3 regions of the Paenibacillus sp. FSL R10-2771 genome follow, and region 2 is predicted to be linked to each of the others. Evidence: predicted binding sites of a transcription regulator. Region 2 holds the regulator's gene; each other region holds the start of a gene.
What was found. The regulator Rex, encoded in region 2, represses fermentation and respiration genes when NADH is low (regulators of the CRP and FNR family bind a similar motif). The targets are predictions, from matches to a motif close to TTGTGAAATATTTCACAA.
Positions count from the first base shown of each region.

Region 1 (10,231 bases), 170 kb from region 2:
TAATGTTTGATGAATTGGTTTTTGGCGCGTGTAACATGAGTCTTGAGCGTGTTCTCATTCATACCGTACAGGGACGAGAGCTCCTTGTAAGTAAGGTTCAGCTCATATTTGAGAATCAGCAGCTCCTGATGCTGCTCAGAGAGCATAGACAGCGTGTCGCGGATATTCTGTGCGGTTTCCCGCCTCAGCAGCTGGATCTCCGGCAGATGGGTTAAAGAAAGAAGCTGGATATCGTCAACATCGACCTCCGGATGACGTTTGTCTTTTCGCTTGAGATCATAGAACTGATTGGTGGCGACACGGAACATCCAGCCCATGACTTGTTTCGGGCCGATACCATCCTGATAGGTTAAGTATTTATAACAGGTGTCCTGAACGATATCTTCAGCATCCTCGCGGGCGAGTCCGCGTTTCCTCAAATACCGGTATAGCAAAGTTCCGGCTTGCTGCAGAAAGTGATGAATGGTTTCTTTGGCCATGTCCTGCCCCCTTCCCCTATACAACGCTAAGCTCCGTGAAAAGTTTACAGCAGCCGTTACATTCAGTATTCCTTAATTATAAATGTTCACTACCAGCAACAGCTTCAGCAGTTCAGTTAATATAATATCAGTATGTAAAATATTAGCGGCAACGGAGGAAATCTATGTATCAGGAAAATGAATTGCAGATTCGGCCGATAGCTGAAGGGGATCTATTCAGACTGTGGGAGCTCTCACACAAAGAGGAAGCACCGGAGTGGAAGAAATGGGATGCACCTTACTACGAACACAAGCGGATTCCGTGGGAAGAGTATTATGGGAACAGAGCGGAGATTGTTGGACGCGGAAAAAATTGGGTAATAGAAGTAGAGGGCGGGGTTATTGGCGACGTCAGTTACTATTGGGAGCATGAGCCATCCCTTTGGCTGGAAATGGGTATTATCATCTATGATCCGGCATATTGGAGCAGCGGTTACGGGACTAAAGCTCTCAGACTGTGGATCGGTCATCTGTTCAATGCGTATCCGCTGGTCCGTGTAGGCTATACCACATGGTCCGGGAATGAGCGGATGATCAGGACCGGGGTGAAATTAGGCATGACGATGGAAGCAAGACTCCGGAAATGCCGTTACTACGATGGGCAGTTCTACGATTCTATTCGAATGGGGCTGCTTAGAGAGGAGTGGGAGGCTTTAGAATTGAAAGGATCAGCCGCTGGAGCCGCTGAGGGTTCGCGAACAAAATTAGACAAATAAGCATGAAATACCTGCATTTTGCACGATATGAAACAATTAAAATGTTTCTTTGTGAAAAAAGACACAATATTGTGAAAACTATCACGTTGTTATCATAAAAATTTTAATATATAATAAAGTTAATTAAAAGAAACAGGGGGAATTAAAAATGAAATTATTCAAAGTTCTAGTAGTAGCAGGGGTATCAGCAGCATTGTTGTCGGGTTGTGGATCGAATAATAATAACGCAGCTAATAATGCAGGTGCAGCAGCAACAACAGCTCCAGCCACAGAGCAGACTGATGCAAAAAGCACAGCTTCGATTGTTAACCAGGCAGATGCCTTCACTGCTGCTGTAAGCGAAAGCGGCAACTGGATTGTAGCAATCCTGAACGATCTGACCGTTGACAAAGATGTTGTTGTAGCCGGTGAATTCCATGACAAAGGCGATGCATCTGCAGCGATCTACCGTAAGCTTGCCCTGTATGCACAAGATGCAGATCACAAGGTTACAGCTACCTACACACTGACAGCACCTAAAGTAACTGTACAGAGCGAGAACTTCCGCGTTCAAGGCGGTACAATCAAAGGTGACGTATATGTAGAAGCTAACGGATTCAACCTGTACAAAGATGCTACTATCGACGGTAACCTGTACTATGCAAGTGAAGATGTGAAGGCTACTGCTGTGATCGAAGGCAAAGTAACCGGAGCAAATGAAGTTAAATAATTCAAACCTAATATAGCAGTTACAATATTAGAATGGATTGCAAACAGCCTGTAGACAGGCCCTTTGGGGCTTGCTCTACGGGCTTTTTTGTATTCTGCGCTGAAATATTCTATAGTATTATGGAAGGTATTGTAAGCGCAAACACATGGGACAGGGGATGCAATTATTCATGAAGAATAGCCGGAGATTGGGAATGGCTGCCGGAGTGATTCTAGCTTCCGTAGCCGTACTCTATTTACTTTTGTATATGTATGAAAGACCGGGCGGATGGTCTGACCAGCGGATGTCCCGCTCACTCGGAATGGACCAGACCCTCCAGATTCCACTTGGCAAAAGTCCGGAAGAAGCTGTCCGGCTGTTCCGCGCCTCTGACACGATGACTGTAATTCATCAGGAGCCTGCAGCCAGAGGGGTGCTGGTATTTCTTACCCGGCCGGGGCAGCAAGGCAGCAGTAATCTTCAAGTAGAGTATGTCCGCAAAACCTGGCTCGGATGGAAGTGGGTATGGGGAGGCGGCTACGGAATGGGCGGAGGTCCGGAGAGCTCTGCAATAAATTATATGTGTTTTCCTGAACTGGAGCATATTTCGACTCCATTTCCCATGGTGATCGGAGATGTTCTGAACCCGTCCATTCAGCATATTACAGTCGAGCAGAAGGAGGCAGGAACGGATACATCCGAAGCGAAGCTGATTAAAGTCGGATCAGACCGGACGATTTGGTTCGCTTTTCAGCCGGTTACGGCGGGTGTCCCGTTTGAGATTGAAGGGTTTGATGAGGACGGGGAAGTGGCCGCTTCCAAAATCATAACAGACGCCAGAGACAGCGGGGCGATTCCGCTAGGTGGTTCAAAATAAAAAGTGCAGGGGCTTCGCATAACCTTCAATGGCGGGAGTGTTGCACGAAATACAACAATTCCCTTGTAATATCAGCCCTAATCGCAAATTGTTGTACACAATGCAGCATTCCTCCGTGAACAAGCCGTTAATTGGGAGAATTCCTGCATTTCATACAACAATCTTCCCGAGTATCCGGGTATCTAAGTATCAAAGTTGCAAAACGTACAACATTTCTATTTGAGTCTGAAAAGAGACGAAGACTCCGGCCGCCGTGGTGACACGGACCTTCGGGGTCTTCGTCTGTAATTGTGATTTGTTTTCCCGGGAGAACTGATGTTATGCCGGTAATACTGAAGTAAGGGATTTCGCATAGGATGCGGATTCCAATTCTTCAACCGGTGCTGTTCTAAACTGTAAATGATACAGCTCCGCATAGAGCCCATCCTGTTCAATGAGCGCATCATGTGTGCCTTCTTCAACAATTCTTCCATGATCCAGAACAATGATCCGCGAAGCCTCCCTTACCGTTGAGAGCCTGTGGGCAATCACGAGGGTGGTCCGGTCTTTCATCAACAGATCAAGCGATTGCTGAACCAGCCGTTCGGACTCGTTGTCGAGTGCTGAAGTAGCTTCATCCAGCAGCAGGAGCGGGGCATTACGCAGAAAAGCTCTGGCGATGGCGAGGCGCTGCCGTTGACCGCCTGATAAAGTAGAGCCGTGTTCACCGATCAGCGTGTCGTATCCTTCAGGCAGCCGCATAATAAATTCATCTGCACCTGCCAGGCGGGCAGCTTCCCGGATTTCTTCATCGCTGGCATGTTCAGCGCTGAACGCGAGATTATCCCGGATGCTGCCGGAGAACAGGTAAGGATTCTGCGGCACATAGGAGATCCTCAGGCGCGCCGCCTCCAGGTGATCATGCACACCATAACCGCACACGGTAATACTGCCGGCCTCCGGTTCATAGAGTCCGCAGCACAACCGTACAAGTGTCGTCTTGCCCGAACCGCTGGGGCCGACAACAGCAACCGTCTCGCCATGCTTCAGCTCCAGATGGATCCCGCTCAGACAGCTTCCCTCCCTGGACTGGGGTCCCTCGAAGCTGTAGTGCAGCCCCTGTATGCTTAGTGCAGCAGCTTCCGCCAAGGCGGTTGCTTCAGCGGCGGCTACCGCAGCGGATACGGTAGCAGTATCCTGTCCATCGCCAGATGCTGCCCCTTCCCGGGGAGCATCAAGAATCTCAAATACACGGTCAGCCGCCCCGAGTGATTCCTGTACCCCGCCCCAAGTCTGCGACATATGGACGAATGGCCACTGAACACGTCCCATCAGGATGATGAAGGCAAGCACTTCCCCTGCCGAAGTCTCCCCACGGAGCGCTGACCGGGCAATTAGTACCGCACAGCTGATCATTACTGCATTGTTGATGAAGGCTGAAGAATGCCAGAGCAGTGCGTTTAACAGAGTTTTTTGCTTCTGGAGCCGGTTCAACTGCTCGCGTCCAGCTGCATACCTGCCCAGCAGCGTATTCTCCAGTGAAAACGAACGGATAACCTTCATCCCCTGGAGGGTCTCCTGCAGGATTCCCCGCAGCAAGGCTTCCTGGGCATAGATTTCCGTGAACAGCTTACGCAGTCTGCGGTCAAAGAAACGGCCGGACAGAAAGACAACGGGGCCCGTTCCAAGTGCAAGGAGTGCAAGCCAGACATCCAGGCTGGCCAAATACAGAAATGCAACCAGGCAGAGCAGAAGATTATAACCCAGATCGTAGACCAGACTGCTAATCATCCCCATGGCCGCTCCGGCATCCTTGGTATTCCGGGAGGTCAGATCCCCGGAGTGCATGGCTTCCAGCTGGCGGTAAGGCAGCCGGTGGCTCGCGTCAAACAGCTTCGCCCGGAAATCCCAGGCCATCCGGCTGTGCACGGTGAAGCGGAAGTAATGCTGCAGCATAAGACAGAGAATAATCAGGAAGCAGGCCAGTGAACAAATTAAGGTTATCCGTGTCAGTGACTGCATGTTCGTGCTGTTGATCGTATCAATGAAAACCTGCTGAATTGTAGCAAATCCGATATCCAGTGCAAGCCTGGCCATTAGCAGCACTATTGCTGCCAGAAAGCCGAGCCGGTATGGCTTGACATAAGGAAGCAGCCGCTGGAGGGCTTCCCCGAGCCGGATTCGGCCGGATGATGATGATTTAGTATTCATTTTGCAGTCCTCCTCCGGCAGCAGCCTCTGTCTGAATGCCCGCCTGGGCCATTGCGTGATATTTACCTTGCAGCGCCATCAGCTCCATATGGGTCCCTTGTTCAACAATTGCTCCGGCCTCCATGAAGTAGATATGATCAGCGTACTTAATAGTTGAGAGCCGGTGGGCGACTACGACCGTTGTCCGGTTCGTCATCAGGGCCTTCAATGCCTGCTGGACAATCTCTTCATTATGGCTGTCAAGGGCAGCAGTAGGTTCATCAAGCAGCAGCAGCCCCGGTTCACGGACGAAGGCGCGAGCAATCGATAGACGCTGGCGTTCACCTCCAGATAAGGTAAGCCCTCGCTCACCGATGAGAGTATTGTATTCCTGCGGCATCCGCATAATGAACTCGTGGATACCTGCATTCTGTGCGGCGGCTATCACCTCTTCCCGGGAGGCTTCCGGCCGTCCCCAGGCAATATTCTCGTATAGAGTTCCGGAGAACAGATAAGGCTCCTGGGATACATAGGCGATACGGCTGCGCCAGCTGCGCGGAGGAATCGTATGTAGGGGCGTGCTGCCGTGATAAATGCTTCCTCCGTCAGGTACATAAGCTGCAAGCATTAGCTGAAGAATCGTGCTCTTGCCGCTCCCGCTGGCACCAGCGAAAGCGGTAACCTTACCTGGCTCAATCCGCAGCTGAGTTTCAGTGATTACTTTCGTTTGTCCGTACCCGAAGCTGACATTGTTGAATATGAGCGGCAGCTGTCCGGCAACGGGCAGATTAACGGTATCCCATGCTTCAGCCAGATGCCCTGCGGTACCCGAATTAGCAGGGCTGATGCCTTCTTCGGTTAAATCCATGATCTCAAATAAACGCTTCCCCTGTGCCAGCGAAGCCTGCAGTTCTGTCCACAGGTTGGCAAGCCGCGATACCGGATTCGAAATTTGTTCAAAGCAAATGAGAAAAGCAGCAACGGCGCCTACATCAATCCGCCCCCCAATTACAAGATAGCCGCCATAGGAGAGTACATACAGTAATCCGCCCAGGATAACAGCCAGAGGCATATTGTAACCTACAGCTTCTACCCGAGAGAGCGGCAGGTGGACTGTGTTGTATTGCCGGACTCTGCTGGTGAATTGCCCGAGTAGACGGGGAGCAAGGGAGAAGGCACGCACCACCTCAGCGCCCTGCATCGAATCCTGGATGAATGCCTGCTGGGCGCTCTCAATGCTCTGACGCTGCTCATTCATGGTGCGGAGCCGTGAGGTGAAGGGGAGCATAACCAGCGGAACCAGCGCACAGATGATGATTGTTCCCAGTGTCAGAGCAAATTGCAGAGACAGCAGATAAGTGAGCAGAAAGATGATTTGTAGCAGATTGCTGATCAGTTCAATCGTCTTCCGGTTTATTCCCTGCTGTGCGGCTGGAGCCGAGTCATTCATCCGGCTGATTAGATCGGCGGAATGATAGCGGTCCAGATCCTTCATCCGGACATTCAGCATTCTTGTCAGCATGGACATCTGGAGTTTCGAGGTAGATTTGATCTCAAGCAGACCTGAGAGATATGTATTCAGAAAGTGGACTCCGGCATCTGTAACTACGATGACAGCAGCAAAGGTCATTCCGGCTGTCAGACCGGAGGTGTTGTGGTTGGTGGCCGCATTGATAATCCGCCGCAGGGACTCAGCCAAACCTACAGTTGTGAGTGAGCTGACCGCTGCCAGAACACACAGAATGATATACCAGCCTGTATAAGGTTTGCCTAGCTGCAGCAAACGTATAAATGTACTCTGGGCAGCGGCGGGCGGTTCATCCAGCGGCGTTGCCGCGGTATTCGTGATCCTGTTCAAGTGAACCCCTCCAGTTATCAACTCATGAATTGATCTTTGTCCAGCATAACTTTAGCCATCAAGGCCAGCAGATTGCGCAAAGTATCGGTTCTAAGCACGTAATACAGCCGGTGATCCACCCGCTCGACATCGAGCAGATCCAGAAAGAACAGGAAGTTGGAATGATACTTCACAGCAGCCGGTGTAATGCCTAGCGCTGCAGCAATCTCTTGGCCGTAATGCGGACGCTGCTTGAGTAACAGCAGGAAATCCAGCCGCCGTTTATCCGATAAGGCTTTGAGAAACAGTTCGGTTTTCTCCCGGTCAGCGGCGGGGCCGTGCACCCGTTCATTATTAATGCCGAAGATGACCCAGCCGACCTGCCCGGCATCGGTGTGGAAATTGTAAAAGCCATTTGCCACCTGGAAAACAAAGCTGACATGGAAGGTGACGGGGAAGTCAAACAGCGAAGGTTCATTATTGTGGATTTCACGAATGAAAACCTCAGGGTTGCTGCGGAATTGAGCCTCATACCTGCGGGAAGCCTGCTCAGAAAGCTCACGGATCCGGTCTTTCCAGTGAATGAAGACATCCTGATTGAACTGACGCAATAGCTGCAGGAAGCGCAGCTTGGTCTCTTGCGGATTAGCGAGACATTCAAGCAGCGGCGCATGGGCTTCAGCAACCTCGGGCTGCGGTTTTGTTGCAGTCACCAGTTCAGAGAGCTTCTTCAGATCCTTCTTGACCAGCTCCCAGTCGTTGCCCTGGAGTAGCGCTTCCAGGTTATCGTTGTAGACGCCGTAGACCATCTCTGCAACGATATGCTCCGCAGGGCTGTTATCCAGCCGGTTAATCAACGCCTCTGCAGTTAGCACTTCCCGATGAGTGAAGATGGATTCATACAACGGGAAATCAAGTGCATGATGAAGCAGGTCATAACGGAAAAAAAACAGCAGCTCTCGGGTGAAGAAGGGGGATAACCGCTTGCGCGCATCATCAAGATAGGCTCCAAGCAGCTCATCTGCTTCAATTTTATAATCCTCTGCCAAATCTGAGATCTGGTCCTCACAAGCAAGCATTCCCATGGAAATCACAAGCTCGATTGCTTCGTTGTAAGCAAAGCGGATATTCTTCAGTAATGTCTCCTGCAAAGAATGGTTCATCATGTCCTCCAGTTAATTATTTTGAATACTGAATGTTGACTGACATACAACAACATTCAGTGAATACTTAATGTTAAAATAAACCATATACAAGTAATTGTAAAGTGAAGATTGTGTGTGTAAGCCGATCTTCAGGATGGTGATCCTTTGATATTATGGAAGAATGAAGAAGAAGGGTGTAGAATACATAAGAGTTGTTTGTTCAGAAATTGAGTTCAAAGAGGTGTGTTCATTGAGAAAATGGTTCGTTATTGCCCCTCTGCTGCTGAGTTTAACGGGGGCGGGGACAGGCTACGCAGCTCCGGCGGATCAGCCGGCGGTTACGGTTACAGTCAATGGGAAGCTGGTGAATTTTGATGTGCAGCCAGTGAATGATCAGGGTACGGTGTATGTTCCCCTCCGCTTCGTGGCGGATGAGCTGGGCGGGATGATTGTTCCGGGGAATAATAAAGCAATCATAATCTCCAAAGGAACCATTACGCTGAGTCTAACGGCGGGCTCGACCGCAGCCTATAAGAATCAGCAGCCGTTCACGCTGGCCGCGGCTCCGAGACTGGTGAATGGAAGAATGCTGGTGCCGCTCCGGGTGCTTTCTGAGGTTTTTGATGCAACGGTCACCTATGCCAACGGTCAGGTAGCAATCAAGCAGGAAGAAGCCGTACAACCCGTCGGTTCTGGTATAACCGGGAATTCGGTGGGCAATCTGAACAATGGGGGCTTGTACGCTACAGACAATGAATGGGTATATTTCAATAATCCGCAAGACTCGGGGAGGCTCTATAAACAGAAGAAGGAGGGTACTGAACTTCAGAAGCTCAGCGATGACGAATATGCGGCTTATATTAATCTTGTAGACGGAAAGCTGTATTATACGGGCGACAACAACAAGCTGTTCAGCATGAATACGGACGGCTCGGACCGGACGATGCTTAGAGATTTTGCCATCGGGAAGAACCTGGTGACGGTTGCTGATAATTGGATCTACTTCACGCAGGGAAATTCTTCGATGAACAAGCCGCTCTACCGGATGAAGACCGACGGCAGCTCCAGAACGGTGCTTGAACAGTACGGGGTATCCAGCCTGGCGGTGTATGGCGGAAAGATCTACTACACGATTGACTTCAGTAAGCTGTTTGTTATGGATCTGAACGGCAGCCACAAAAAGAAGCTGCTGGATGGCGGATACATCACTAATATAGTGATGAAAGACGATATTATGTACTTCAATTTCAAAGAGAATTTATATATTATGAACTTGGATGGAACCGGATTAACCCGAATTTCCGGTCTGAATGGCAAAGAGATGAATCTGAGCGGAAACCATCTGTACTTCAGCAATTACTCAGAGTACAGCAAGAAGCTGTACCGGCTCAATCTAACCGATTATACCAGTGAGAAGCTGGGTGATGACAAGACTTTATATATCCACATCGTGGATAACAAGCTGTATTATTTGAATGCTGTAACAAACCGTTTTGTAGAACTAGACATCGAATAGGGAGGGATGATTACAATGGCTATGGCCGTAAATGCACCTGATCTTTCATCCAGGCCGTATAACCTGAGTGTGGAACGCCTGTTGTCAGCCTCACCAGAAGACCTGTACAAGGCTTGGACGAAGCAGTTTGACCGCTGGTTTGCAGCGCCGGGCACGGTGTCCATGGAGGGAAGCGTGAATACTCCGTTCTTCTTCGAAACACGTCATGAAGGCCAGCGTTATCCGCATTACGGGCGATTCCTGAGTCTGGAGAAGGACCGCCTGGTGGAAATGACCTGGGTTACCGGTGCAGGAGGGACGAAGGGGGCGGAAACCGTGGTACGGGTTGAATTAGAGACTCGGGGTACTGATACCCTGCTTTGCTTGACGCATGCCGGTTTCCCGGATGAGGAGTCCAGGGACCAGCATGAGCAGGCGTGGCCGATGGTGCTGGAGCAGCTTGAGAAGGTGCTGGCGGCAGAGTAACAGTGCGGATTCCGTAACATAAGAAGTGGACAAGGATACTGCTATGCGGGCGCCGAAGAATATGGATTAAGCCAGCTGGGACATGTATTCATAGGCTGTAAGGCCGAAGACACTTTTGAAATGCCGGTTCAGGTGAGTCAGGTCTGTGAAGCCGCATTCCGCTACTGCGAAATAGACATCTTTGGTCTTTTCGATCGATTGTCTCGCATGCTCAACCTTGCAGTTCAGGAAGAATTGGTAAGGGGAGATGCCTGTATGTGATTTGAACTCGCGGATGAACTGGTATTTGGACAGGCCTAA
Region 1 is NZ_JBBOBM010000001.1:2,408,192-2,418,422, forward strand. It holds gene NSU14_RS10205 (RNA polymerase sigma factor) at 1-479, opposite strand, end outside; gene NSU14_RS10210 (GNAT family N-acetyltransferase) at 644-1,234, shown strand; gene NSU14_RS10215 (polymer-forming cytoskeletal protein) at 1,383-1,943, shown strand; gene NSU14_RS10220 (hypothetical protein) at 2,113-2,799, shown strand; gene NSU14_RS10225 (ABC transporter ATP-binding protein) at 3,118-4,989, opposite strand; gene NSU14_RS10230 (ABC transporter ATP-binding protein) at 4,979-6,826, opposite strand; gene NSU14_RS10235 (ArsR/SmtB family transcription factor) at 6,844-7,971, opposite strand; gene NSU14_RS10240 (DUF5050 domain-containing protein) at 8,201-9,466, shown strand; gene NSU14_RS10245 (SRPBCC family protein) at 9,482-9,931, shown strand; gene NSU14_RS10250 (AraC family transcriptional regulator) at 9,998-10,231, opposite strand, start outside.
Region 1: the regulator Rex is predicted to act here: its motif matches at 1,284-1,301, upstream of NSU14_RS10215 (polymer-forming cytoskeletal protein).

Region 2 (10,231 bases):
CAGGCTGTACCCTTCACCGATGGCACTGCCGTCTGTGAAGCGATAGAAGCTGTAATAGAACCTGCCGTCCTTTTTGTAGAACAGCTGCCAGGCATATTCTCCGTTATACACTCCCGGCAGCAGCCGCTTAATCGTAATACCCGGAAGCTGGGCAGCTATAATATCACGGATTTGCGCCTCAGAAGTCCCTTTGCTGAGCTCCTCCGCGTATAAATCGTTGGCGCCTCCGGCTGGCTGGCCTTCCTTGGTAAAACGGACCCAAACCATCAGCTCGGTTCCTGCATCATTTTTTCCGGTAAGCACCCAGTATATCGCATTTTCATCCCAGACGGATTTCTGTGCTTTGGTTACCTCAGTTAAGCCGGCCCGCGCTCTGGCAATCTCTTTGGCTTCACTCCGCTCGTTCCACTGATCCTTCATAATGTAGGCATAAAACTGGCTTAGTCCGAACAGAAGGAGCAGAACCAGGGAAATCCCCAGCGGAAGCCATTTTCTCCTCTTCTTCAACATGCAGCTTCCTTTCCCTTTAAACCTGTATTACCGTTTAAGCAGTCCCTCGAACGTTTCCTGCGCTTTGCGGCGGATAGCTTCTTCATCTAGTGTCAGACATTGTCCGTGCTTCACAACCTGTTTGCCGTTCACCCAGACATGCTCCACATCCTTGGCACTGGCTGAATATACCGCATGGGACAAAAGATCGGTATGCGGCAGCAAGTGCGGCTGATCAATATCAATCGCAATGAAGTCGGCTTTCATCCCTGCTGCAAGCCGGCCTACCTGGTTCAGGAAAATAGACTGTGCACCATATTCGGTCGCCATCAGCAGCGCCTCTGGAGCCGGTACTGCTGTAGGATCACCGCTTACACCTTTGTGGATCAGCGCGGCCAGCCGCATTTCTTCGAACATATCCAGGTTGTTGTTGCTTGCCGCACCGTCCGTACCCAGGGAGACCTTAACTCCTGCTCTAAGAAGCTCAGGAACACGGGCTACTCCGCTGGCCAGCTTCAGATTGCTGCCGGGATTGTGGGATACACCAACATTGTGGCGGGCCAGAATCTCAATCTCTTCATCGTTCAGATGAACACCATGGGCGATCAGGGACGGCCGGGTGAACATTCCCAGCTTCTCCAGATGAGCGACCGGACGCAGGCCGTAATCGGCCACATTCTGCTCCACTTCATGACGCGTTTCGGACATATGCGTGTGCATCGGCAGATCAAGATCATGAGCCGCCTGGACAAACTTCATGAAAAACTCCGGAGGACAGGTGTAAGGCGCATGCGGCGAGAGCATTGCAGTAATTCTGCCGTCAGCCTTGCCATGCCAGTTCCGGGCAAAAGCAATCGCCTCCGCGAGCTTGTGATTCTGCACCTCTTCCGGACAAAGGCCAATAACACCGCGCATAAGTACAGCACGGATGCCTGACTGCTCGGTAACCTCAGCAACCCGGTCCATATGGTCATACATATCGAGGAAGGTCGTAGTGCCGCCCTTCAGCATCTCAAGAACGGACAAAGAGGTTCCCCAGTACACATCATCACCGGTGAATTTCTCTTCCATCGGCCACATTTTTTCCTGCAGCCAAGCCTGCAGTACCATATCATCGCCGTAGCCGCGCAGCAGTGACATCGCCGCATGGCCGTGGGTGTTGACGAGACCCGGCATGAACAGCAGCCGGCTGCCGTCAATAACCTCGGCATCCTCTTCAATTACAGGCTTATCTTCACCTATGTAAGTAATAAGATCATTTTCGATGGTCATATAACCGCTCAGCACCGGCTCTTCGCTGCCAGGCACCAGAAAACGCCCGTTTTTAATAATGGTTTTATTGCTGCTCATCTTCAGCTTCGTCCTTTCCGTCATGCAAATAATAAGCCAGACTCTGCAGATCCGTAGTGAAATCGGCGGCATGAATCCGGATATTGGCCGGAGTCTTCAGAATGACAGGCGCAAAATTCAGGATCGCCTCAATGCCCGAATCCACCAGAATGTCAGCAACGTTCTGTGCTTCACTGTCCGGAACGGTAATAATCCCGATGCGGATGCCCTGTGCACGGATGGTATCCCCCAGCTCACTCATCGGCTGAACAGTCAACGAGTTGATCTGCTGGCCTACCTTAGGCTCATAAGCATCAAATACAGCTGTAATCTTCATCGTATCCTTCAAGTAAGCATTGTAATTCGACAAGGCGTGGCCAAGATTACCTGCACCTACCAGAGCTACATTAATCTGCTGGTCCAGCTTGAGAATATGCCTGATCTTCTCAATCAGATAAGAGACATCATAACCAATGCCTTTTCTGCCGAAATCACCAAAATAAGCCAGGTCCTTGCGGATCTGGGCGGGGTTGAGATCAAGCTTCTGTCCCAGCTCCTGAGAAGAAACTGTTGAGATTTCACGTTTTTGGAGATCGTTCAGGAAACGCAGGTACACTGGGAGTCTGCGAACGACGGCCTCCGATATTTTATCCGATTTCATGTTTTCTCCTCCTAAAAGTTTTGATAGCATATGCTGCTTGATTCAACTTCGCAAAACTCGCTTCGTAAGCATTCACTTAGGTTTGATAGCATATGCTGCTTGATAAGCCGGTTATAGGAACCATGCTCCGGGTACTACTGCCCGTTTGGGCAGCAGCAGTGGAGCACGGGACTTCAGAACAATAATTACTTATACATAATATCAACCGGAGACGGATTATTAAACCCCGCCTTCTTCAAGCCATTCTGCAATCCGCGGAACGATCTGATCCGTCAGCATATGCTCCATCTTGGGACCGGGCAGCGAATACAGGAAATACTTCCCATAATAAGATTCGATTACCCTGGTATCATATACAATAACGATTCCGCGGTCCTGCGCGGTGCGGACCAGCCGCCCGAAGCCTTGCTTGAAGCGGATTACGGCCTGCGGGACGGACAGCTTCATGAACGGATTCTTCTTCTGTGCCTGGAGCAGCTCCGACTTCGCTTCAGCCAGCGGATGATTAGGCGGCTGGAACGGAAGTCTGACAATGGCCAGACAGGTCAAAGCTTCACCGGGAATGTCTACACCTTCCCAGAAGCTGCTCGTACCCAGCAAGACTGACGCTGTACTGTCCTGGAACCGCCGGATCAGCTTGCTCCGACTGCCGCCTTCTACGCCTTGTCCAAGCACCGCGATATCCTGCGAAGCCAGGGCCTCCTTCAGCGGATCATAGACCTGGCGCAGCATCTTGTAGGAGGTGAAGAGCACCAGCATCCGCCCGCGGGTAGCCACGGCAGTTTCTGCCAGAGAATGGACCAGTGTATCCACAAAGCGGGCATCCCCTATGCTTCCCTTGACACTCGGGAAATCACGGGGAATGACAAGCAGTGCCTGCTCACGGTATTTGAACGGCGACGGAAGCAGGGCTGTCATCAGACGGCCCTGCTCTGCAGCCTCACCAAGACCGAGATTATCTATCATGAACTGGAATGACTTATCCACAGACAAGGTGGCCGAGGTCAGGATGATACTCTTCTTCTTGTCGAAGAACAGCTCCCTGAGCTGGGTGCTCACATCCACCGGAACGGCATACATCTGCAGCGATTTGCCGCGGTAATTGCCGCTCCCCTCCAGCCAGTAGACGATATTCTCGTCATTCAGTCCCATAAAGAAACGGATCTGCTCCCGGATGGAGGCCAGGTCCTTGAACAACCCGCCGATATCCGTCACAAGACTGTCCGAAGAGGACTGGCTGTCCGTATCACGCATCTCACTGAGCATTTTATCACCCTTGCGGATGATATCACTCAAGCTGAGATGGAGTGTATTCTCCAGAGCAGCCAGCTCCTCCCACTCTTTGGGCTTCTTGCCCGGCTGCAGGCGTGCGACAAGCTGGCCGGCTTCACCGGCTCCGGCATCGCTGCGTTCAGGCAGCAGGCCGAAGAGCTTGTCGCTAAGTGTATCCCAGGACTCCTTGACGGTAAGCAGATCCGGATAGATCCGGTCGATAACACCGCTCCATTCCGAAGCCTGCTCACTGCCGGACGACTGCAGGGTCTGGCGCAGGGCAGGCAGCTGTCCGCTCCGGCTGTCCTTGTACAGACGGGTGAGCGTATGCGCCACGGTGAAATATTTCATCTGCATTCCGAGATGTTTGCCGGCAATGTCCTCCAGATGATGCGCCTCATCAATGATGAGATGCTCGTAAGCCGGAAGCAGCTGATGCCCGGCCTTAACATCTGCGAATAACTTGGAGTGGTTAGTCACCACCACATCGGAAATCCCGGCTTCATGCTTGGCCCGGTGATAATAACATTTCCTGAACCAAGGGCATGAGCGTCCCAGACAAGAGTCGGTATCACTGGCTACGGTCTCCCAGAAATCACCGCCGCGCCCGCTTAAGTTCAGCTCTTCATCATCGCCGGTCTCCGTCTGGGTCAGCCAGACCATCATCTGCGCGGCCGTAAGCGCTTCTTCCCTGGGACTTGTGAAGTCCCTTTTATTAATTCTATGTTCAAACTTACGGAGACACAAATAGTGTCCTCTCCCCTTAAAGATCGCTGCCTTGAACGGAAAGGGCACAACACTCGTCAAAAGAGGGATGTCGCGCTCACGCAGCTGATCCTGGAGGTTGATCGTATGCGTGCTGACCATGACCTTCTGATTACTGCGGACACTGTGATAAATGGCCGGAAGCAGATAGCCCAGCGATTTGCCGGTGCCGGTTCCTGCTTCAATCAGCAGATGCTTATCCTGATCAAGCGCCGTCATGACCTCCTGGATCATCAGTTCCTGGGCTTCACGGCTCTCATATTGCGGAAGGGTGTCCTTCAGACGTTTGGTTACCTCTTCCATATACTCCCCGAAGGTAATATTCTGCAGCGGGTTGTCAGATCCTTCCTCCCGAGGCGGAGCCAGCTCTGCCCAGTCGCCTACAGCAAGGGCCAGCTGCCGGTAGAAGGTCAGGTCTCCTTCCGGCTGGAAGGTCTCCATTTCGCGCTCACGCTGCAGACCATCGAAATACCAGGCCAGGTCACTGTCTTCATCGGCGAACAGCTCATTGAGCCGCTGGATGGTCAGGAGAGGCAGGCTGTCCAGCTCCTCCAGACATTTCAGCAGCACAAGAGCAGTTGCGAGGGCATCACTGTCCGCCTGATGGGGACGCTCATGCGTAAGGCCGAAATGGCTGCTCACGGACCCAAGCTGATAGGTAGTCAGCGAGGGAAAGCATATTTTGAGAAAATCGATAGTATCCAGAATCCGGCCCTGAAACGGCAAATAACCGCAGCGGTCCAGCGCATTCTGCAAGAAATGAAAATCAAACGCCACATTATGTCCAACCAGCACAACATCATCGAGCAGCGGCACCAGTTCCATCATCATCTCATCAAGTTCCGGCGCATCCTGCACATCACTGTCTGTAATTCCGGTCAAGCCCGTAATAAAAGGAGGAATGGGTGCTCCGGGCTTGACATAGGAACCATACACCCGGGAGATGGACCTGTCTTCCTCTATAATGGCAAGGCCAACCTGGATGATCTCTCCCACAGATTGGGTTCCCGTAGTTTCAAAATCAAGCACGGCAAATTTCATTATAAGTTCTATTCCCTTTCACTTGAGACTCTTTATCAGCATAACAGAAGTTACGAAAAAAGGCGATGCACACCCCTGGTGAAGTAGGTTGCATCGCTTAAACGGATGAAAATTAATTATAAAAGCGAGACCAGCTGTTGTCCGAACTGAAGCTTCCCGCCCCGCTTGCGGCAAACCTCCAGGTTAATGTTCGGCTCAGGAAGAGCGGGATCATGCAGCAGAGAAAGGCTGAACAGCTCACTTGCTTCATTAAAACGTTCCTGAGAAGCTCTGATGCAGCCAAGCGCATTATAAATCATCGCCTTCAGCTTCGTTTCACGGATGAGGCCGAGCATATGATTCAGATGCCCCCAAGCCGTCTCCCCTTCACCCTCCTGCAGATAAGCCATAGCCAGATACAGCCGGGCAGCCAGACTGTCCGGGTGCCGGGCAGTGACTTCCTTGAACTGTTCGATACATTTGCGGTACATAAGCAGCTTATAATAACCCTGTCCCCTGACAAAAGCATCCATAGCAAGCTCTGGCGCTTCCTCCTCAGGTATTTCCTGCTCCGGCTGCGGCTGAAAATCTGCCTGATTGCGGAACTGGCTAAGCTTCTCGGCAAAGGCCAGCCATTCATCCATTACATCATCGCTGATCCTGTGGAGCATATTATATTTGGATAAAAGGTCGTTGCGGCGGGCACCCTCCGCAGTAGGATAGTCAGCACTGATCTCCTGCAGCATCTTGTTCATCTCAGCAAATAAATGTTGAAACACCGGACATCCCACCCTTACTGATAATGAATTCAGCTTAAGCTTGCCTGACTTCATTTTTCACAAGTCGGGGTGTCTTCATCCCTGCCATTGATTACATGGCTCAAACAGTGGGTTTTAGGCAATCGTCGCGTGAATCTCATGATCCGCCAGCTTCACCGGCTGATTGTCGGCATCTACAAATACAACGGTCGGCTTATGGTCCGCCAGCTCTTCGGATGACAGCATGGCGTAAGAAATAATGATAACGGTATCCCCCGGCTGCACGAGGCGAGCGGCTGCACCGTTCAGACAGATAACGCCGCTGCCGCGCGGGCCTGGGATTACATAGGTTTCCAGCCGGGAACCATTGTTGTTATCCACGATCTGCACTTTCTCGTTCTCCAGCAAATCCGCGGCTTCCATCAGATTCTCATCTATGGTAATGCTGCCGACATAATTCAAATTGGCTTCGGTGACGGTAGCACGGTGAATTTTGGATTTCATCATATGTCTAAACAAGAGCGTGAGCCTCCTTGGGAATAAATACATTATTGTCGATCAGGCGGGTTCTGCCGAATTTCACGGCAAGTGCCATAATCACCTCTCCGCCGGCAGCACTCAGCTTACCGCCGCCTTCCAGGCTCTCCAGATCCGGGAAAGTCAGGATTTCCGCGTAATCGATGACCGCAAGCGGGGATTCAGCAATAACTGAAACCAGCAGCGCCCGGGCCTCCTCCACCGTTCTCACCTTGCCGTTCTCCAGTGCCTGGCGGACTTCGCGCAGGGAACGGGACAACACCAGTGCCTGTCTGCGCTCTTCAGCGCTCAGATAGACATTGCGTGAGCTGAGGGCCAGTCCGTCTTCTTCCCGCACGATCGGGCAGGCGATAATTTCAACATTCATATTCAGGTCCGCCACCATCCGGCGGAGAACAGCTACCTGCTGGGCATCCTTCAATCCGAAGAAGGCATAATCCGGCTGTACAATATTGAACAGCTTGCTGACCACCGTAGTCACTCCGTCGAAGTGACCCGGACGCGAAGCTCCGCAGAGCTGTGTTGTAAGGGAAGACACCGAAACTCCCGTGCGGATCGGCTGAGGGTACATTTCCTCGACACTAGGGATAAACACAATATCCGCACCCTCGCGTTCAGCAAGCGCCAGATCACGCTGCTCATCGCGGGGATAGGAAGCATAATCTTCATTAGGACCAAACTGCAGCGGATTGACAAATATACTCATCACCACTGTGCCGCTCTTCTCACCTGCTGCGCGCAGCAGGCTGGCATGGCCTTCATGCAGATAACCCATGGTAGGTACAAAACCGACCGGCCCATGGCCGCCTTGACGCATATATTCCAGCGCTTCACGCAGCTGTGCAATTGTTCTGATTACTCTCATCTTATTTCGCTCCTTTGCCGGCACCGCCGTATAGGGATTCCAGTACCGTTTCATCCGCGTTAAACACATGTTCCTCCGCCGGGAAGGAGCGGTCTTTCACTTCCCGCACATAGCTGCTGATGCCTTCACGGATCAGACTGCCGACATCGGCATAGGTTTTGACAAACCGTTTCTCCCGGTAAGGGGAGGCATAGCGCAGCACATCATGGAACACCAGCACCTGTCCGTCACAATAGCGGCCCGCACCAATGCCGATGGTCGGAATACTGATTGCCTTGGAGATGGCTGCGGCCACTTCTTCCGTCACCAGTTCAAGCACGATGCCGAAGGCTCCGGCAGCTTCAAGCGCCTTCGCTTCATCGATCAGCCGCTGTGCATCCTTGGCATCCTTGCCCTGGATCCGGTAGCCGCCGATCATATTCACCGATTGCGGAGTCAAGCCGATATGTCCGAGAACAGGCACTCCGGCGGCAACTACAGCGGATACCGCATTGCAGATTTCAAGGCCGCCTTCCATTTTAACGGCATGGGCCTGACCTTCCTGCATCAGCCTGCGCACTCCGCGCAAGGTCTCATCCACACTTCCGTGATAGGTCATAAAAGGCATATCCGCGATGATAAATGTGTTCTGCGCCCCGCGCTTCACCGAACGGGTATGGTAGACCATATCGTCTATGGTAACCGGCAGGGTGGTATCGTAACCAAGCACGACATTCCCGAGCGAGTCGCCTACCAGAATCAGGTCGACACCTGCCTCCTCGGCGAGCAGGGCTGAGGGATAGTCATACGCGGTCAGCATGCTCAGCGGCACACCTTCCGTTTTCATTTTTTTCATTTTGATAATATTCAGCGGATGTTTCTCTGCCATTAGCTCTCATTCCCCTTTTCCATAAAATACGCGTTACCGCGCAAACAAAAAAACCTTTTAGCATGGTCCGCTAAAAAGGTCCGAAGGGCAAAAAAGAGTCACTCGCGATCGTCCCTTCTGTCTCGGTCCTTACGGCTCAGAGCAGAATCCAACGTAACCGTTACATACAGTTATGAAGGTAAATCCGGTAAAACAACTCTATAAAAGTTCAGTTGCTTAAGTACAGCTCGCCATAGCGATGCCGCCTCTGAAGCTATTATAACAAAATCTGCAGACAATTACACCTAAAAATATGACATAAGGCGGCATGTCTTGACGCTCAGATCATTTCGATTTCCCCTGACAGCACGCTGGTAATCTCACCGGCGCTATTGCGCAGCCGCAGTCCTCCGTTGTCATCCAGACCTACTGCAGTGGCTTCGGTGCGGCCTAGCGGCGTGTTCACACACACCTGGCGGCCCAGCGTTACCGACATCGATTCCCAGAGCTCCCGAATAGGCCGGAAGCCCTGCTCTATGTATTGAAGATACAGATATTCGAGCTCAGCCAGCACCGCTTCCGCAAGCCCGGTACGGTCAACGGGAATGCCGCCCCCTTCAATCAGCAGGGAGGTTCCCACCTCCTGCAGTTCAGCCGGGTAATCTTCACGGGTCAGATTAACGGCAATGCCGATTCCGGCTATACAGTAATGAAGGCCGCCTTCCCTAAGGGAGGATTCAAGCAGAATGCCGCAAATTTTGCGTCCGCCGGCCAGCAGATCATTAGGCCACTTGATGCCGGCGGGAACACCGGTAACCTCACGGATCGCCGTGCAGACAGCTACACCTGCCAGCAGAGTCAGCTGCGGGGTCAGGGACAGCGGGAGATTCGGACGCAGCACCAGGCTCATCCAGATTCCCTTGCCGCGCGGGGAATGCCACTTGCGGCCCATTCTGCCCCGGCCGCCGGTCTGCTCCTCGGCCATAATCGCGGTGCCTTCAGGGGCACCGTTCTCGGCCAGCTTCTTGGCTTCCTCTTGTGTAGACGCCACCGAATCCATCCGTACGATTTCGCCAGGCCAGCTTGAAACGAAGTCCTCCCGCTTCATACGGCCGGACGGCAGCGTATCATCACTCTTCATCTTTATCCATCCTTTGTGCTTCCTGCAGCAATAATTGTTTGTCATTTGCAATGCCGCCGGCTGCGGCAGCCAGCAGCAGCTTGTTCAGCAGCACGCCAAGCCATGGCCCGGGCCGCTTCTGCAGCAATTCTGCCAGCTCGTTGCCCGTCACCGCCAGCTCCGCAAGACTGCGGAGCGGCATAGCTGCGGTCCAGGAGCGCAGGAGCCGGGCTTGGACCGTGGCGTAAACGGGCTGCTGCCCGGCGGCGGGGCTGAGGACTGGCGGCACGGCGGTGGCAGGACCGAGGGCAGGCGGCACGGTGGCGGCAGGACCGAGGGCAGGCGGCGCTGTAGCCGCGCCCGCTGAACCCTGCGCCAGATCCGGCGCAGGGACAGGCCCCGCGGCGGCATCCTCCGCCGCCGCAAGCAGCGTCAGCCACCCTTCGGCGGCTGACTGGCCATGGGCCAGCACGGCGGCGATCCACCGCCGCCGCAGGCCCTCCGTGGCGCCTGGAGCATCCGGCGCCACCGAAGACAGCGCCGCGTCCCAGGCTTCGCGGACGCGCAG
Region 2 is NZ_JBBOBM010000001.1:2,240,511-2,250,741, reverse strand. It holds gene NSU14_RS09530 (cell wall elongation regulator TseB-like domain-containing protein) at 1-510, opposite strand, end outside; gene NSU14_RS09525 (amidohydrolase) at 538-1,839, opposite strand; gene NSU14_RS09520 (redox-sensing transcriptional repressor Rex) at 1,826-2,479, opposite strand; gene dinG (ATP-dependent DNA helicase DinG) at 2,699-5,557, opposite strand; gene NSU14_RS09510 (tetratricopeptide repeat protein) at 5,674-6,315, opposite strand; gene panD (aspartate 1-decarboxylase) at 6,430-6,813, opposite strand; gene panC (pantoate--beta-alanine ligase) at 6,806-7,696, opposite strand; gene panB (3-methyl-2-oxobutanoate hydroxymethyltransferase) at 7,698-8,564, opposite strand; gene NSU14_RS09490 (biotin--[acetyl-CoA-carboxylase] ligase) at 8,884-9,684, opposite strand; gene NSU14_RS09485 (CCA tRNA nucleotidyltransferase) at 9,674-10,231, opposite strand, start outside.

Region 3 (10,231 bases), 4.0 Mb from region 2:
AGAATAAAAACGGCGAATGCCAGATTATAGCCGTTCATCACCCAGGAGACTTGTGCTACACTTCCGCCGAAATGACGTGTCATCTCCGGCAGGGCAATATTAATAATCGTGGTATCCAGCAGCGCCATGAAAAAGCCCAGGACTATTGCCGTAAAAGATAACGCTCTTCGTGTTCTAACGCCCATCTCCATCACCCTTCAAAATATGAAATAAAGTTCATATTCGCATTATATGAACCAAAGTTCATATTTGTCAATCACAAAAAAACGAACCAGGGTTCAACTTTTATTGACAGCTTAAAACGGTTCCTCTAGAATTCGTACTATAAGGGGGACCTTAAGACATGGGTGAAATCGAGGACAAAGTTAGAACTCCGCAGCAGGAGCGCAGTATCAGAACCAAGGAAGCCATTATCCGGGCGGCAATGAAGCTATTCTCGGACAAGGGCTTCCATCAGACCAATACCAAGGAAATCGCAGCGGCGGCCGGGGTATCCACAGGCAGCTTCTATTCTTATTTTATTGATAAAAGAGCCGTATTCATCGATGTTCTCCATATGTACGGCGATGACCTTCTGGCCAGGATCGATGCTTCAATGTCAGAGATTAATTTCGAAACGATCGGCCGCTCCGAGCTGATTCTGCATCTGATAGACACCCTTCTGCTCTCGCATAAGGCGTTTATCGGATATCATAAAGATCTGAGCATCATGTACCACAGTGATGAGGTCATCAAGCAGCTGATGGATGCCCAATATGAAACAGGCCGGCTCAGAACGCTTAAGTACCTGCAGATGGGTCAGGATGAATTGAAGACTGAAGACGTTGAGGCAGCTTCCGTAATTGTGTTCGAAGCGGTGAGCGCGATCGTCGATGTCATTTCCTTCTCCCCGCAGCGGATTGCCGTGGACCGGTTGAAGTCGGAGCTGGTCAATATGCTTGTCCAATATCTGTACAAGTAGCGCCTCCGTTACTCTCGTGCTAACACATCTGGCCGCTGATTCAGCCGGCGCGGACCTGCATTGTTGTACTTTATGCAGGATTTCCGGCGATTCGGCGGGCCGCAAAAAAGAGCAAGCGGCCGGAAACCTCCCGCAGCTTGCTCTTTTGCATTCAAATCCTTCTGATTACCGTTTATCCTTCCAGAAATTCACCGGCTCCATATCCTTTGTAATGACCTGGAAGGTGTAGCTATCCTTCTTAAGCGCTTCTAGCAGACGCGGCAGCACCTTGAGGGTGGCCTTCTGATCATGCATCAGAATAACCGGATTGGTCTTCGACTTCTTCAGCGTGTGAACCTGCTCCATTACTGTATTGTAGATCTTGTCACTGTCCTCTTTGTATCTCCAGTCACTCGAATCCACATTCCAGTCCCAGAGATGATAGCCCTGACCCAGCACCTTATCCCGGAAAGACTTGGTGAAATACGGTTTGCTTCCGTAAGGCGGCCGGATTAGCGTTGTAGTAGCACCCGTCAGCTTCTTAAGGACAGCATTATCGCCCGACATCTCCGCCAGTGCCGCAGCCGGGGAAGCATAGAATTTCTCCTTGCGGTGTGTCATGCCATGAAGCCCCAGGCCGTAGTCCTCCTTCACAATCCGCTTCACCTGCGAAGGATATTTGTTCATATTATTTCCCAGCATGAAGAAGGTTGCCTGCACCTCATACTTGCTTAAGATATCCAGCAGCTGGGAAGTCGTCGCCGACGGGCCGTCATCAAAAGTAAGATACACGGTTTGTCCCGGCTTGCCGGGTTCAGCGGATGGCGCAGGAGCCGCAGGCACTGTTTCCTTCGGCTTCAGCTCTGCTGCATACTGGGTGACAAAGGCTTCATCCGTAAGCCCCGCCGAGCCGTCCTTCACCCGGAGTAAATATTTATCCCCCGCAAAGGATATGATATACCCAAGATACCCGCTTACTTTCAGCGGAACCATAAGTTTACCGTCCTGCAAAAAAGTGCTCACAGGCACCACTGTGCCATCTTTGAGCACAGCGCCGGCATCGCCCTGCAAGGTCAGCGAGCCGGAGCCGCCAGACACCAGAACTCCGTCGGTCAGGCCGGTAAGCGTCCATTTTAATTCATCGGCCAGAGCACGCAGCGGGACATAGTAAGTGCCTTTTACAGACACGACTTCTATACCGCTCAATTTATCGTTGATCCCGAGCTTTAGTACATTAGTCTTACCTTCAGCGTTAGCAGGGATCTGTACAAGACCCGTAATCAGGAATAAAGAGAAGAATAACAGCATTATTTTTTTAATGGGCACAGCAGCAATCTCCAATCTATGTATATTTGTCTATTACTTTATCACACATAGATATAACGTAATTTGAGAGATTGTAACCGCAAGCTAAAATATTGTTACCCTTTTTGCAATGAGAAAATGATTATTCAGCTTTTTTTCTGAAATACGACAATTCGCGTCGAATGCTGTCACAGCAAGCAATATGCGGTTAAATCACATCTTTTTGACCCAAAATAAATGTGACAAAATTAATAACAATTGTGCAATCTTGAACAAAGTTTGAACAACCTTAAAATTAGCTTAAACTGCGCCACTACAGTGATCTTTATCATACCTTTAAGTAGTTGTAACAATTTGATCACACATATTTAACTTGTTCGCCATTTTTAAGGTCTTTTTTAGCCTAATATACAAAATATGTATTTTGCATTATGGGTAAGTAGTTCTTACTATAGATACAGGTTAAGTAGTAAGACCGTTAATGAACGGCGAATGAAAAGTAGTATTGAAGGAAGGAGTTCTATATGAAAAAAAAGGGACCGTTATACGCTTTGTTTCTAAGCCTGATCCTTCTCCTGCCGGGATGCAGCTCGATCGCTGTTCTGAACCCGAAGGGGCCGTCTGCAAGGACGTTATCGGACACCATCATTCTCTCCATTGTTGTAATGCTTGGTGTTCTGGCAGTTGTCTACATCTTATATATCTTTGTTCTGGTGAAATACCGGGCGAAGAAGAGTAACGAGGGTTACATTCCTGAACACGAGGAGGGCAACAAGGTACTTGAAGCGATCTGGATTATTATCCCGATCATTATCGTCGCCTTCTTGTCAGTTGTAACCGTCAAGACAACTACCGAGGTTGAGAACGTGGCCGCGGATTACAAAGATCAGACACCGCTGGTCATTTACGCATCATCCTCCAACTGGAAATGGCATTTCAGCTATCCGGAGGAAGGCATTGAAACGGTTAACTACGTGAATATGCCTGTGCATCGTGCAGTTGAATTCAGAATGTACTCATTCGGCACCATTACCAGCTTATGGATTCCACAGCTTGCCGGACAAAAGTACGCCATGAGCGACATGCTCACCACGCTTCACCTTTCTGCTGATACCGAAGGCTCTTATATCGGAAAGAATGCCAACTTCAGCGGTAAAGGCTTTGCCCACATGGAATTTGAAGCTCTTGTTATGAGCAACAAGGATTATGACGAATGGGTGAATGACGTCAAGGAAACCGCGCCTGAGCTTACAGAAGATGAATTCAAAGGCCTGCTCGCCACGGACTTCCTCGGACGCAAAACCTATTCATCGACCCATTTGGAGTTCAGTCCTCCCCCTGGAGACCACAGTGAACACATGAGTGGTGACGGAAGTGAGATGGATATGGACAACGGCAGTGAAGAGCATCAGGATAACAAAGAGATCCACCCTTCTCCTGAGCCGTCCAGCGGAACCGAATTTGACAGCGAACCTGATCCGGAAGTCGAACAGCCGCTGCCAAGCTCACCCGTAGATGCCGAGACTCATGATGGCCACTAGCTCTGCAAGAGCTTAACGTAACACACTGAAAGGAGCCACCCTAATGGATTTAGACAAATTTAAGGTTCACGGCGAACCCTTGATATACGGAGCCATGGTCAGCATTGCACTTGCCACCATCGGGATTCTCGTCGGGCTTACCTATTTCAAGAAATGGGGATACCTCTGGCGTGAATGGCTTACTACTGTAGATCACAAAAAAATCGGTGTCATGTATATCCTCGCGGCGCTGCTCATGCTGTTCCGCGGCGGTGTGGACGCGATGATGATGCGTCTGCAGACGGCAGCGCCGGAAATGAAATTCCTCGATGCCCAGCATTACAATGAGGTATTTACCACGCATGGCCTAATCATGATCCTGTTCATGGCCATGCCGTTCATCATCGGTCTGATGAATGTGATCATTCCGCTGCAGATCGGCGCGCGTGACGTAGCGTTCCCGCGGCTTAACGCCGTCAGCTTCTGGCTCTTCTTCATGGGGGCCATGCTGCTGAACATTTCCTTCGTTATCGGCGGATCGCCGGATGCCGGATGGTCAGCCTACTTCCCGCTGGCGAGTCTTGAATTCAGCCCGACGGTCGGTAACAACTACTACTCCCTGGCCCTCCAGATTTCCGGTATCGGGACTCTGATTACAGGGGTCAACTTTATCGTAACGATTCTCAAGATGCGCGCACCGGGCATGAAGCTGATGAAGATGCCGATGTTCACCTGGTCCGTACTCATCACCAACGTCATTATCGTCTTCGCCTTCCCGGTACTTACTGTTGCGCTTGCGCTGATGATGTTCGACCGCCTGTTCGGCTCCCAGTTCTTCACGATGGCCAACGGCGGGATGGATATGCTCTGGGCCAATCTGTTCTGGGTATGGGGTCATCCGGAGGTCTATATCGTTATTCTGCCGGCCTTCGGTATTTATAGCGAAATTATCGCCACCTTCTCCAAAAAGAACCTGTACGGATATACCTCAATGGTATTCAGTATGCTGATTATCTCGCTCCTGTCCTTCCTCGTATGGGCTCACCATTTCTATACGATGGGTCAAGGCGCAATGGTCAACAGCTTCTTCTCCATTACAACAATGGCTATTGCCGTACCTACAGGGGTAAAAATATTCAACTGGCTGTTCACCCTGCGAAAAGGCAGGATTACCTTCACAACGCCAATGCTGTATACACTCGCCTTTATTCCGATTTTCACCATCGGCGGGGTAACGGGTGTCATGCTCGCAATGGCCAGTGCCGATTACCAGTATCACAACACGATGTTCCTGGTGGCGCATTTCCACTATGTGCTCATTCCGGGTGCCGTGTTCGCCGTCATCGCCGGGTTCCATTACTGGTTCCCTAAAGTGTTCGGCTTCCGCCTGAATGAACGGCTCGGTAAGCATTCCTTCTGGTGGATCGTGATTTCCTTCAACGTAACCTTCTTCCCGCTGTTCTTCCTGGGTCTGATGGGAATGACACGCCGGACGTATACCTATTCCGAGGAATCGGGCTTTGGTCCGCTGAATATGCTGTCCTTCGTAGGGGCTGTCGGCCTGGCTATCGGATTCCTGCTGCTGGTCTACAATATTTACTGGAGCACACGTTATATGCCTAGAGACACAACAAGTGATCCATGGGATGGACGGACACTCGAATGGGCTACACATAGCCCGATGCCGGTCTACAACTTCGCAATTGTACCTACTGTGCAGACCCGCGATGCCTTGTGGTCCGCGAAGCAGGACAATATCCCGCTCTATGACGACAAAAAAATCACCAAGATCCATATGCCTAGCAATACCGGCAAGCCGTTCATTCTGGGCGTGATCTTCTTCATCCTGGGATTCTCCCTGGTATTCAGCTTATGGATTCCGGCCATCCTCTCAGGTATCGGTGTCATTGTCATGCTGGCCTTCATGTCCTTCGACCGGGATCACGGCTACTATATTTCGGCTGAAGAGGTTATCGCTACAGAAAAGAAATTGAAGCGGGGTGAGACTGTATGAAAATAGATGCGTCCAAGCCGCTCGAATATTCAACGGAAGAGAACAGTAACAAGATCTTCGGCTTCTGGGTCTTTCTCGGAGCTGAAATTCCTCTCTTCGCCACATTGTTCACTGTTTACTTCGTAATGGTCAACCGCTTTGCCAGCGGACCGAGCGCCAGCGAGCTGTTCAAAATCGGCCCAGTGCTGATCGAGACCTTCCTGCTGCTGTCGAGCTCCTTCACGATCGGCCTGGCTATCCATGCCATGCGGCATGGCTATAAGAAAGCGATGATGGTCTTCATGGCCATCACGCTGCTTATGGGCCTCGGCTTTATCGGCATTGAAATTGACGAGTTCTTCACTTACGTCCATGAGGGTGCGACCCTGCAAACCAGCGGTTTCCTCTCCAGTCTGTTCGTACTGCTCGGAACGCATGGTGCCCACGTCAGCTTCGGCTTCCTGTGGGGAGCGGGAATCATGATTCAGCTGTGGCGCCATGGCATCACACCGGCCACCGCCAACAAGGCTTTTATCTTCTCCCTGTTCTGGCATTTCCTGGACGTTGTCTGGATCTTTATCTTCAGCTTCGTCTACCTGAAAGGACTGATGTGACATGATGAAGCAACTGTTCCCAATTCGCCATGTGATGGGTTATCTGGCCTCTCTGGTCCTTTCTGCCGCTGCGCTGATTGTCATCTACGGAGATCTCTCCTCCGGGGCCAATATGGCCGTGCTGCTTATTACAGCGCTTATCCAGGCTTCTCTGCAGCTGTTTGTATTCATGCACATCGGGGAATCGGCCGACTCCAAGAAAGAGCTGTACATCAACATCGCCTATGCACTGTTCGTGGGTCTGGTTACCATCTTCGGAACCCTGTTCATCTTCGTGTGGGGCTGGTACTCTTAAACTTTATGAGGGGCGGGAACGCCTCTTCTACGCAGCATAATAAAAGCGGTCCGTTTCCGGTATGTTCCGGGACGGGCCGCTTTTTTTGGCTAGACTGTATTTTAAATATTAACTTAAAGCATTAACTAAAGGCTCAATCGTCACTACGGTGAATATTTGGACTTCCGGCCGCTGTTGTCTACAGATTTCTTGGATTGATACCGCTTCTTGGCGGTCGAAATCCGTAGACAAAGGCGGACGCTACCGCTCCTACAGTTCCAAAATCCCCCTCCGATCCTTTGCGCTTTTTGTTATTATCTAGCTATCTCAGATGCTCTCAGTAAATAATCACTAATCCTGCAACTGCACCACACTGCTGCTGCTCTCATCCCCGCTCCATTCGGTATACGCAAGCTGTTTGCCCGAAGGGCTCCAGGAGGTCGTCAGATTCCCTGTACCATCTGCAACCTTGACAGACTTACCCGATTCCAGATCGTAGACATAAAGAGCAGTAGAGGCCGTACCGTCCCCGTCAGCGGACATGCTGTAGGCAATCATCCGCTGGTCCGGCGACCAGGAGATACCGCCAAGCTCCGCGCCTTCCACGATAATCTTCTGATTTCCCCCGTCTGTATCAGTGAGGAGCAGCGCTTGTGCGGAATCCTTATATTGCTGGACCAGCAGCTGATCTCCGCCCGGTGAAGGAATTACGCTGCCGACACGGTCAATTTTCAAGGTGGCTTTTTCCTTGGTATTCAGATCGAAGGTTTGCAGCGATTCGCCGGAATTGGAGGTGTAATAAATCTTATCTTTGATTTGCCGGACAACAATCATTCCTTCACCGCTAAGTCCCTCTACCGCAGCGATCTTACCGGAGGTATTTGCTGTAAAAGCACCGCCGCTGTATGCAGGTCCTATAACGGTGTCATCATCAGCCCACCGGGCGCTCATAGCTCCTGCAATGTCATCGCCTGTGATACTGAAGGTCTTCTTTGACCCTAAATCCATCACATAGTAGACCGGATCTCCTAATGAGAATTCACTATACAGCAGATGCTTGTGATCGGATGACAATACAGCGTCTCCCAGAAACACATTTTCCTGTTCCTTGATCAATTCAAATTCTTTGGTATCCAGGTGGTAGAAGTACAGGCTTTTGGGCAATGAATCCGCGAGCTCCTCCAAACTCATTTTACCTAACTTGTCGTTCTCCTTGGACACTACAACCGTATCCTCATCCATCCAGTCAGAAATAACTATATTCTCATAATGCCCGATCTCCTCCGCCGTTACCGCTGGCCCGGCTGCTTCCCGGGTTGGTCCGGCAGATTTGACGGGTTCAGCGGTTCGGGCAGGTCCGGCTGGTGTACCCGTGCCCTCCGTGCTGTTCCCCGGCTCCTGGACAACGGCATTATTTCCGTCCTGACCTGCACTGCAGGCAATAAGTGTGCTCAATAATACCGGAACTAGGGCCAGTTTGAATATTGGGGTCCTCATCCTGTGAATCGCCTCCTTTGAATTCAGGTTCACTTCCTGGAATGAACATCCAATCATGGAATCATGGAATCGCGCTCAAGATGCCCTTCCGTTTCCTTAGCAATACCCGGAAGCTACTCTCCCGGTATCTTTAAAGACGTGAGCAGAAAGCCGTATGTTGCAGGAAGCTGCCTGTTGTTGTAGGGCGGATGACCTTATTCATTCAAAAAAAAGCCCTGTTCAGCTGCAGATAACAGGAAACTCCCTGCTATCTTTAGCCGAACAAGGCTTTAGTACTTCCTATAGCTTGAACCGGGCCAGATGCTTCTGCAGATCCTCGGCCAAGGTGGCGAGGTACTGGGCAGAGGAAGACATCTCCCCCATTGCGGTTAGCTGCTGCTCACTCGCTGCGCTTGTGTCCTGAACATCACCGGCGCCTTTACGCGAGATTTCATCCACCTCTGCCATCGCCTGGGCTACGCCCTCCGATTCCTGGGCGACATGTCCGATAACCTCCGTAATCAATTCCATCTGCTCGCTGGCTGCTTGAATAGAGGTCTGTATCTCAGTAAATGCAGCGGAGACCACTTCACTCTGCGCTACGCCATGGGAGACAATCCCGGAGCCCAGCTCCATCGATTCCACTGCGCTTTCAGTCTGCTGGCGGATATGGGTAATAATCTCCGTAATCTGCAGCGAGCTTCTTCCGGTAGCTTCCGCAAGCTTGCGGATTTCACCCGCAACCACAGCGAAGCCCCGCCCATGCTCTCCCGCTCTGGCCGCTTCAATCGAGGCATTCAGTGACAGCAGATTAGTCTGGGTAGCAATGTCATTGATGGTTGTGATGATCGTGTTGATCTCTTCGGACAGGCTGCCCAGACTGCCGACAATACTCTGGCTTGCCGATACACTGGAGTCAATCTCCCGCATTTGGGCCAGAATCCGTTCAACCGCTTCGACGCCCCGGTCCGTTGATGAGGCAGCCTGTGCCATCAGACCGTTCATTTCACTGCCGCTGTGCCGGGCCTCGGTAATATCATACGTCATCGTCCGGACGGACCGGGCGGTACGTGCGATGCTCTCGGCCTGTACATCGAATCCGGCAGCGATTTCACTTGAGGTCTCGGCGATCATCTGGGAAGCATGTGCCGTCTGTTCTGCGCTGGCGCTCATCTCCTCTGAGGAAGCCGACAGAATCTCGGCACTCTCGGAAACTCCGCGCATCATATTCTGGAGGCCTTCCAGCATTGTATTAAACGAAGTGTTAATCTGGCCGATTTCATCCTTCGACTGATAGGAGGCGGCAGCAGTCAAATCCCCCTCCTCTGCGCGCTTCATCAGCTGCTGCAGTTCCTTGAGCGGTTTCGTAATCAACCGGGTAATCATGATGCTGATCACAATACTCAGAACCCAGGCAATAGTAATCAGAATACCGCTTAAAGTGATGGAGCTTTTGGCGCTTGCTACAGTATCCTCATTATGCGCGGATGAATCCTGTACAAGCAGGGCCGCAGTATCCTCCAGCAGGTTAACCATCGTCCGGCGCGATTCACTGAACGCTCCACCCGAGAAAACCTGATAACCCTCATCATTCAGTTTATTGTCGGCAAGATGGATGATATTATCACGCTGGGAGCGGTAGTCCGGCAGAAGGAGCAGATATTCGTTGATATTGGCCGCGATTTTGTCATTGCTGAACTCAACCGTCTTGAGCTGTTCTAAAAGTTCATTGTTCGTAGTGATATTCGTTTCAATAGCCGCCTTAAGCTCCTGGCTCTTGGCAGCATCCCTGGTAATGAGATCCTCCAGCAGAAAAGATTCGATCGCCCGGTTATTCCCGCGGATCTCCGTAATGAGATAAATCGGCAGCAAATTCTGTTCGTATGTCTCCTGGGACCTGTCCGCCATTCTGCTGGTGGTCATAATGCCTGTCGTCCCAATGCCTATGAGTAACACTACAATCACTGCAATCAGCAAAGTCATTTTATGCTTAATCTTCAGATGTCTCATTTCTTATAATCCCGCCTTCTCGATATCTTGCTGTAACTGTATTTATCGGAGAATTAGGCCAAAATGTTGATAATACGCTGAAAAAAATGTCGAAAAAAG
Region 3 is NZ_JBBOBM010000001.1:6,214,591-6,224,821, forward strand. It holds gene NSU14_RS26805 (MFS transporter) at 1-185, opposite strand, end outside; gene NSU14_RS26810 (TetR/AcrR family transcriptional regulator) at 344-961, shown strand; gene NSU14_RS26815 (polysaccharide deacetylase) at 1,127-2,266, opposite strand; gene qoxA (cytochrome aa3 quinol oxidase subunit II) at 2,770-3,786, shown strand; gene qoxB (cytochrome aa3 quinol oxidase subunit I) at 3,830-5,779, shown strand; gene qoxC (cytochrome aa3 quinol oxidase subunit III) at 5,776-6,372, shown strand; gene qoxD (cytochrome aa3 quinol oxidase subunit IV) at 6,374-6,667, shown strand; gene NSU14_RS26840 (hypothetical protein) at 6,998-8,143, opposite strand; gene NSU14_RS26845 (methyl-accepting chemotaxis protein) at 8,423-10,132, opposite strand.
Region 3: the regulator Rex is predicted to act here: its motif matches at 2,504-2,521, upstream of qoxA (cytochrome aa3 quinol oxidase subunit II).